Regions from separate parts of the Phocaeicola coprocola genome, predicted to be linked through region 2. Evidence: riboswitches for the same ligand, from Rfam matches in the RefSeq annotation. Region 2 holds a riboswitch; each other region holds the start of a gene.
What was found. A riboswitch is a leader RNA that binds a small molecule or an ion and turns the genes downstream of it on or off. The one in region 2 is predicted to bind cobalamin.

Region 1: another riboswitch for cobalamin. It lies ahead of ACDG22_RS00665 (anaerobic ribonucleoside triphosphate reductase); the one in region 2 lies ahead of ACDG22_RS09960 (DUF4465 domain-containing protein).
Region 3: another riboswitch for cobalamin. It lies ahead of ACDG22_RS03040 (ISAon1 family transposase N-terminal region protein); the one in region 2 lies ahead of ACDG22_RS09960 (DUF4465 domain-containing protein).
Region 4: another riboswitch for cobalamin. It lies ahead of ACDG22_RS07880 (ABC transporter substrate-binding protein); the one in region 2 lies ahead of ACDG22_RS09960 (DUF4465 domain-containing protein).

Annotation. Positions count from the first base shown of each region.
Region 1 covers NZ_JBGKGM010000001.1:193,874-196,077, reverse strand. Annotated here, with positions in the region: gene ACDG22_RS00670 (CCA tRNA nucleotidyltransferase) at 1-412, shown strand, start outside; cobalamin riboswitch at 657-851, shown strand; gene ACDG22_RS00665 (anaerobic ribonucleoside triphosphate reductase) at 884-2,204, shown strand, end outside.
Region 2 covers NZ_JBGKGM010000003.1:118,188-120,391, forward strand. Annotated here, with positions in the region: cobalamin riboswitch at 386-577, shown strand; gene ACDG22_RS09960 (DUF4465 domain-containing protein) at 733-1,650, shown strand; gene ACDG22_RS09965 (PKD-like domain-containing protein) at 1,715-2,204, shown strand, end outside.
Region 3 covers NZ_JBGKGM010000001.1:703,094-705,297, forward strand. Annotated here, with positions in the region: gene ACDG22_RS03030 (tetratricopeptide repeat protein) at 1-301, shown strand, start outside; gene ACDG22_RS03035 (flavin reductase family protein) at 314-823, opposite strand; cobalamin riboswitch at 950-1,149, shown strand; gene ACDG22_RS03040 (ISAon1 family transposase N-terminal region protein) at 1,348-1,734, shown strand; gene ACDG22_RS03045 (ISAon1 family transposase) at 1,700-2,204, shown strand, end outside.
Region 4 covers NZ_JBGKGM010000001.1:1,916,280-1,918,483, forward strand. Annotated here, with positions in the region: gene ACDG22_RS07875 (potassium/proton antiporter) at 1-381, opposite strand, end outside; cobalamin riboswitch at 472-692, shown strand; gene ACDG22_RS07880 (ABC transporter substrate-binding protein) at 827-1,963, shown strand; gene ACDG22_RS07885 (iron ABC transporter permease) at 1,983-2,204, shown strand, end outside.

The DNA of each region.
Region 1 (2,204 bases), on a different contig from region 2:
CTTACATATGCGCCCTATCGTAATTGCTGATGAGGAAGTGACTGATTCTGCCGTAAGACGCTTGCTTTTCGAAGCCGGTGACGATATTGATGACTTGATGCTGCTGTGCGAAGCAGATATTACATCGAAGAATGAAGTCCGTAAGCAACGCTTCCTTGATAACTTCAAGCTGGTTCGTCAGAAACTGAAAGATCTGGAGGAAAAAGACCGTATCCGAAATTTCCAGCCTCCTGTAGATGGTGCTGAAATTATGAAAGTTTTCAATTTGCAGCCCTGCCGCGAAATCGGTAGTTTGAAAAGTTCTATAAAGGATGCTATCCTGGATGGAGTGATTCCAAATGAACATGATGCTGCTTTTGAATATATGCTGAAGAAGGCAAAACAGATGGGACTGGAGCCTGTCAATTTATAACTTGTTATGCTCCCTGCTTTTACTCTTTTAACGCAGGGAGCGTAGCCGGTAAAAAGGAAAAAATATTCTTCTCTAAAGGCAATAAGAAATTAATTTAATTATCCAAATAGAAAAGTTAGTATAAATAATAGTTTGCCATTTATATGTCCTGTAGGTGCTTCTGGGTTATTTTTCTTTCTTAAAAGTTGTCCAATTTAGAAAATTATCAAGATTCTGATTTTTGTTTATTTCTTTAAAGCCATATCTTTGTATGGCTTTTTGCTAGGTAACAAAAGTGTTTCAAAAGGGAATGCCGTGAAAATCGGCAACAGTACCCGCTGCTGTGATTCTTAATGAACCGAAGGCAATGCATAAGCAAACCACTATTGTTTTTTTACAATGGGAAGGTGGCTGTCGGGGAGAGATCAGTCAGAAGACCTGCCGCAAAGAGCAAAGCCAACTTTTATATTAACTTATTCGTTACAAGCCAGTATGAATTTAACTGAAATCTGTATTATCAAGCGTGACGGGAAGCGGGAAAACTTTTCGCCTTCAAAGATTACAAATGCTATCAGTAAAGCGTTCAACGCAACGGGGATTGCTCATCAGGAAGAACTGATTGACGAGATTACACAGCGTGTTATCAATCATTTTGAGAATCCTACTATCGGAGTCGAAGAAATTCAGGACCTCGTAGAAACGGAATTGATGAAGGTACAGCCTGAAGTGGCTAAAAAATATATCATTTATCGCCAGTGGAGAAATACGGAACGCGATCGGAAAACTCAGATAAAGCATATCATGGATGGTATTGTTGCCATAGATAAAAATGATGTGAATCTGAGTAACGCCAATATGTCGAGCCATACTCCGGCCGGACAGATGATGACCTTTGCTTCGGAAATAACAAAGGATTATACCTATAAATATTTGTTGCCGAAACAATATGCTGAGGCACATCAGTTGGGAGATATACATATTCATGATCTGGACTATTATCCTACCAAGACTACGACGTGTATTCAGTACGATCTTGACGATCTGTTTGAACGCGGTTTTCATACTAAGAACGGAAGTATCCGTACACCTCAGTCTATTCAAAGCTACGCAACACTAGCTACAATTATATTCCAGACCAACCAGAATGAGCAGCACGGAGGACAGGCTATTCCGGCTTTCGATTTCTTCATGGCAAAAGGCGTATTGAAAAGTTTCCAGAAAGTCGTTGTTTCTTCTATTTCTTTTTATTTCGATATGAAAGGCATGGAAGTAGATGAGGCGAAGTTGCAGGCGTTGGTAAAACAGCATGTTGCTTCAATAGCTCCTTCTGAAGATGAAAAAAAGATTCTTCTTGCAGCATTTGCTGACCAGCAGATCAATCTTACAGCCGATGAACTGGAACATATTTTGAAAAAGGCTTATAGTCAGGTACGTAAAGATACTCATCAGGCAATGGAAGGGTTTATTCATAACCTGAATACGATGCATTCACGCGGAGGAAATCAGGTTGTGTTCAGTTCTATCAATTATGGAACAGATACTTCTGCCGAAGGACGAATGGTGATAGAAGAACTGCTGAAAGCTACTATTGAAGGTTTGGGTACGCGGGGAGAAGTACCTGTATTCCCCATTCAGATATTCAAGATAAAGGATGGTGTGTCTTATTCGGAAGCCGACTACAAACGGGCAATGGAAGACTTTGATGCGGCAATGGAAGGTAAGGTAGAGTTTGAAGCTCCTAATTTCGACTTGTTCCTGAAAGCTTGCCGTACTACGGCAAAAGCTTTATTCCCGAATTTTATGTTCCTTGATA
Region 2 (2,204 bases):
ATCAGAGTCTTCCGTTGGCGTGCATTGGCGTATCCAACGTTAAAAGAGAAGGTCCTTCACCTGCATCCATGCGGCAACGGAACTTCCATTCCCTTACTTGTTTTCCATAAATTTATAGGATTAATTTCTGGTGCATGATATTAATAGTCATTATTCTGTCTGCTTTTTTTGCTTGCATAATTGCAGTTAACAGTTATCTATTCCAGAACGCATTGTTATGGAAAATGGCAAGCTGTTTTGTTGGTTTATGGATATTGTGTATGATAATTACCGTCTTCGTTTGTCGTAAACTTGAATGCTCTAATTAAAACAGTACGGTTGTCATGCTTTGTGTGTTTTATTATAAATATTATGAATTATTTGGAATTGATATGTAATATAGATAATTTTGCAGTCGGGAAATGGTTTCGGGAGGTTTACGCCTTCCGAATGAAAAGGGAACCCGGTGAAAATCCGGGACAGTACCCGCTGCTGTGAGTCCACAAAAACGGACATCGAACTTTTGCCACTGGTGTAATACCGGGAAGGCACGATGACCGGGACGAGTCAGAAGACCTGCCATGACCGGAATGAGATTTACACCTGCGGGATATACGGGTCGTAATCAAATAAGGAATAGCTCATCGGCCATTCAATATTTGAAGACAGACATATTCCCGTTCGTGTAAGTCCGCACGAACGGGAATTTTTTGTGTTTGTTAATAATATGTTTTACATTAAAATGAGTGACCTATGAAAAGAAAATTACGCTTTCTGGCAGGTGCCTGTCTATTTACCGCAACCGCCTTGTTCTCTGGCTGTAGTTCGGACGATGACTTTTTGATGGACCCGGTTGATTCCGGAACTTCGCAAACCCGTGCTGTGACAAATCCGGACGGTACTTTAACTATCACTTTCGATGATTTCGATCCCGGCATGTTAGCAGGACCTACCTCGGCCGGAGAAAATCTTTATTCGTACCAAGGGTATCCTCAAGTAACCACCATTTACGACAATACTCCGGAAGAATATCTCTTCCTTTCAATGTTTAATACTGTAGGTGGAAGCACAGAGTATTCCAGCGGCGGCATCGCACTTTCCAACTGGAACATCCGCTCCAATCAGTCGGGAAATACCGGAGACTGGTGGTATTCTTATCTAAACCAATGTTCTGTCTATAACACTGCGGTGGAAGCGGAAGGACAGAATAAGGAAGCCGGGCACAGCGGTTCCAATTTCGGTGTCGTTTACGGATATGTGGATGCTTACAATCAGGCATGGATGGCTAAACCAGAATTTTATTTCAATGTTCCCCGGAAATTGGTCGGCCTGTGGATCTGCAACACCTCATACACTTATGGTGTCATTACTTATGGTAATCAGTTCGGTTCTACGGGGGTAGCGACTCCTCTGAAAGAGATGAAAGGGTATTTCCAAGTGAATCTGGAATGTTATGATGCGAATGGCGGTCTGATCCGCACTTACAAACGTCTTTTAGCCGATTATCGTAACGGCCAACAACAGGTTGATCCTATCACGACATGGGATTATTGGGAAATCAATGCCGAAGGGGTGCAAAGTGTGAAATTCAACTTCGAGGGTTCGGATTCGGGAGCATACGGTTTGAATACTCCGGCTTATATCTGTATTGATGATATCACCATACAATAAAAAGAATATAAGGATATCCCTTCTGTCGGGGGTATCCCTGTTATTTTTCTAAAATCCACACATCATGCATCGTTTTCACTATTTTATTATTTCTGCCTGTATGCTGTTCACCTCCTGCAACAAGGATGAAGTCATTACCGAAGAAGTAGGAGGACAACCTATAATAGAACTTGACAGCGAGACCGGTATTTACACGGTCAAGGTCGATCACGAATTGACTATCGCCCCGACATACCAGAATGTTGAAGATGCTCTTTTTGCTTGGACGATAGACGGTACGCTGGTTTCTTCGGGTCCGTCTCTTCAACGTACATGGAATGAATGCGGGGATTTTTATGTCAAACTAAGAGTAGACAATGCGGAAGGCTATGCCGAAGAGGAACTGAAAGTAGAAGTGAAAGAACTCACCCCTCCGGTCATCTCACTGGCACTACCTTCGCAGGGGCTAAAAGTCGTCCGGAATACCGATTACACATTTACTCCCGATATTCAGCATTCGGATGTCGAAGGGTTCAAAATCGAATGGGTACGGGAAGGAAAAATCGTTTCCACCG
Region 3 (2,204 bases), on a different contig from region 2:
GCAGGATAAAATACAAAGCCGGTCGGTAGTGCTCTCCGACGAGGAACAGGACAATCTGGCGGAAGTTATAAACATCTGCTACAACAACTTTACCGACCGGCTTTGGAAAAAGTTCCCGACACTGACAAAGGCGGACATCTCGCTTTGCTGCCTTATCAAAATCGGCATCTCAAACAGCAACATGCTTTACCTGCTCGAAACCAATAAGGTCGCCTTGAAGAAACGGAAAAACCGCCTCAAACACGACAAGATGGGTATGGACGAAAACGATTCGCTGGATGAGTTTATCATGGAATTCTGACAAGCATTATGCTCACTCTTTCACCCATACATGTTCTATCTCTACGACATACATTTTATGGAATCCGCCATGTCCTTCGCCGTACCAGCGGCTTACCAGTGAGGCATCGATAAACTGCTCGGGCTTTATCATATCGGCATACAGTTTTCTGCATTCCAGTACCATACGTGCCTGCTCGTAGGCAATGTTTCCTTCGGGAGTGGCAAAAGGTTTCAGTCCGGTAGCCGCTACCTTATCAATGTCGCGCCCAGATTTGGAACCACAGATTTTATGTATATCTTTATGCTCTTCGCCCAGGAAAGACAGGGTAAGCGTTTCTCCCTCTTCAATAAACTGGTAGGTATAACGCTCGGGACGGATGAAAATAAAGGCTACGGGCTTTGCCCACAAAACACCGGTTCCGCCCCAGCTTGCCGTCATCATGTTAAACTTTTCCTGTGTTCCGGCCGTTACCAGCATCCATTCCTTACTGATAGCGTCGAACATGTTATCTTTCAGTTCCGATACATTTATTTCTTTCATACATGCATATATTTAATGATTCATTCAGACAAAACTACTAAAATTATCGGTATTCTCCGACAAAAGAGTTCTTAATACAAAAACATTTTCAAAACAAAAAAACTGTATTAAAATTCAGAAAAATAAATTATCTTTGCCATCGATTGGTTCCGGAAGGTTGTTTCGACCCGACGGATTAAAAGGGAATCGGGTGAAAGTCCCGAACAGTCCCGCTGCTGTGAAGCTCATCAAGCACGTTGACAATTACTCATTGCCACTGGATAAAACCGGGAAGGTGTCAAAGCGTGTGAGTCAGTCAGAAGACCTGCCATCGTTTTTATTAATTAACCGAACTCGGGGGATAGGACGGTTGAACGTTTTACATAATGCTTAATAAACTTTGCTATTCAGTAATGTTTACCCTGCTGGTGTGGGGTATAAACATGTGTGCACCCGTACATGCACAAAATAAGTTAGATAGTGGGTCAGTAGAAATTTAGTGGGGATTATTTTTTATACTCGTAAAGTATTGCTTACTTCGCATTATGAAAAACGATTATTTGAATATGCTAGCCAGCCTCGTGTTGCCGGCTCAGATATTAGATTACTTTCTTATCTCTGGAGTTGAACAAACCTCTCAAGAGATTCATATTAGTCTGGATGAAAAGATGAATTCCAAGTTAAGCAATGACGAACATTTTGAATCCAAAGGTTTTATGGAAGCTGTTAATGTGACAGACTTTCCCATACGGGACCATAAGGTAATCCTCAAGATCAGACGTCGTCGTTGGACGGACTTGCGCACAGGTAAAAGTTTCAGTATTCCCATCGACCTCGATGTTGTAGCCAAGGGAACCAGATACTCCAAAGAATTTGGGGCTTTTTTAAAAGAAACGTATGGAGACATCCCCAGTGACCTGCCGTACGCTTGAGGAATTCTATCATATAGATGGTCATACATTTGAAAAACAGTACAAGGAGGTTCTCAGCGGATATCGTAATTGGGAACAGTTATCCCATGCCGGTGAATGGATGCTGTTTCCGGAAAATATGGGACCGTATCTGGCGATTGACGAGACCTCACTCTCCAACGGTGAACTTTACACCTTTGTAACCAACCGTGATGCCTGTACGAGAGAGTGCTCCCTGGTAGCTGTCGTGGCAGGAACTAAATCAGAGGATGTAATAGCTGTACTGCAACGAATTGACGAGGAAAGCCGTTATGCCGTTAAAGAAGTGACACTTGACCTTTCAGACTCCATGCGCAAGATTGTACGGACTGCATTTCCTGAAGCCAGCCGTGTGATAGACCGTTTTCACATTCAGAGATTAGCTTGTGATGCTGTGCAGGAATTACGCATCAAACACCGTTGGGATGCCATACAGCAGGCCAATGAGGAAA
Region 4 (2,204 bases), on a different contig from region 2:
CAAAGAAACCATCAGAGTAAGTTCTATGTTGGCATGCGTGTAATGCGAAAGGAAGAAAATAAACAATCCGGTAAGCAGTGTGGTGACCAATACTCCCACAGTAGAGAGCAGTATACCTTGTTTTAAGACTGGTTTGATATCGGCGTATCGGGTATCCATTCCTCCCGAGAACAAGATGATGCTGAGTGCCATCATGCCGATAAACTGAGCGTCTGAAGCACTGTTGAACTGAATGCCGAGACCGTCACTGCCGAAAGCCATACCTACCAGCAGGAATAACAGCAGGGTAGGGATACCGAAACGATATCCGGTTTTGCTGATTAGAATACTTGTAAAGATTAAAATAGACCCGACTAGTAAAATATTTTCTGCAGTAATCATAGATGATATCAACTTTTAATATAAACACAAAGTAAACAAATAAAATTGGATTTTGGTTCACCTTTTATTGCATTATAAGTACTTATTGCATATATTTGTCACAGTTTTGTTCCGTCGGGCTTCCGATTGGTATATGCGAGGCCACGGATGAAAAGGGAATCGGGTGAAAGTCCCGGACAGTCCCGCTGCTGTAAGCTCCTTTGTAAAGGTTTGTTTACTACTTCAGGTCACTGCTTTCTTCTGTTTGAGAAAGTGGGAAGGCATAACAAACCGGAGTAAGTCAGAAGACCTGCAAAACGAAATCATGCTTGTGCTCTCGAGGAAAGAGTAGCAAGAACTATGTTTTTACTATGTTAATATTGAGGAAGCTGATGTGAGAATGATTATTTCTCATATTGCTTTGTTTATTGTAGACCGATAAATTATTATAATCATGGCAAATGAACTGAAGAAATACATACTATCTGCCCATATAGTACTTATGGTCTTGCTGTTTTCCGCTTGTAACGGAAAGAGCAAGACCTCTTTTATGCAAGAAGGAGGTGATACACTGAATTTACGCTATGCAGAGAATCTGCAAATTGTAAAATACCAGCATTATACTCAGGTTACCCTGCGTAATCCCTGGGACACACTGAAAACGTTGCATACATATTTGTTGGTCAATAAACAGGATTCGTGTCCTTCATCCTTGCCGGAGGGTACAATTGTTCGGGTTCCTTTATCAAACTCCCTGATATTCTCGTCTGTGCACTGCGGACTTTTACAGGAGTTGGGCGCACTGGATAAAATAAAAGGAGTATGTGATTTGCAGTACATCCGTGTTCCTGCTATATTGGAAAGTTGTCGGAAAAAAGAAATAACCGATGCGGGGAGCAGTATGAATCCGGACATAGAGAAAGTGATAGACATGCATCCCGACGGTATCTTGCTTTCACCTTACGAAAACAGTGGTGGTTACGGACGTATAGAAAAGCTGAATATACCGATTCTTGAATGTGCCGACTATATGGAAACTTCAGCATTGGGGCGTGCCGAATGGGTACGTTTTTATGGGTTGCTGTTTGGAAAAGAGGCTGAGGCAGACTCTTTGTTTGCTGGGGTAGAGGAGGCCTATCTTTCACTCCGGAATCAAGTGAAAGACATAACACCGAAACCGACTGTCATTACAGAACTGAAAACCGGTGGTACATGGTATGTGCCGGGGGGAAACAGTACAATGGCAAAACTGTATGCCGATGCGGGGGCACGGTATATATTTGCCGATATTCCTCAAAGCGGTTCTGCTTCTTTGGCTTTTGAAACAGTATTCGATAAAGGACAGCACGCCGATTTCTGGCTGATAAAATACAATCAGCAGGTGGATAAAACTTATAGAGAACTGAAGAGTGACTATGCGCCATATGCCAATTTTGATGCGTTCCGCAATCGTCGGGTATATGGATGTAATACCAGCCGCATTTCTTTTTATGAGGAAGTACCTTTTCATCCAGAATTGTTGCTCAAGGATTTGGTAAAAGTATTTCATCCTGATATCTTGAAAGATTATACTCCAAGATATTTTACTAATTTAGCGGAGTGATATCTCAGAAAGTGTGTGCATGAAGACAAATAGAGGATATATATATGGTTGTGTACTTGCTGTAATGATTGTGCTGCTTATGGCAGCCAATCTGGTTTTCGGTTCGGTAGATATTCCGGTGAAAGCCGTAGCAAACATCCTTTTTGGCGGAGAAGTAGAAAAAGACAGCTGGCAGTTTATCGTATGGGAGTCGCGTGTTCCTCAGTGTATCACAGCTCTGCTTTGTGGAACGGCTCTTTCT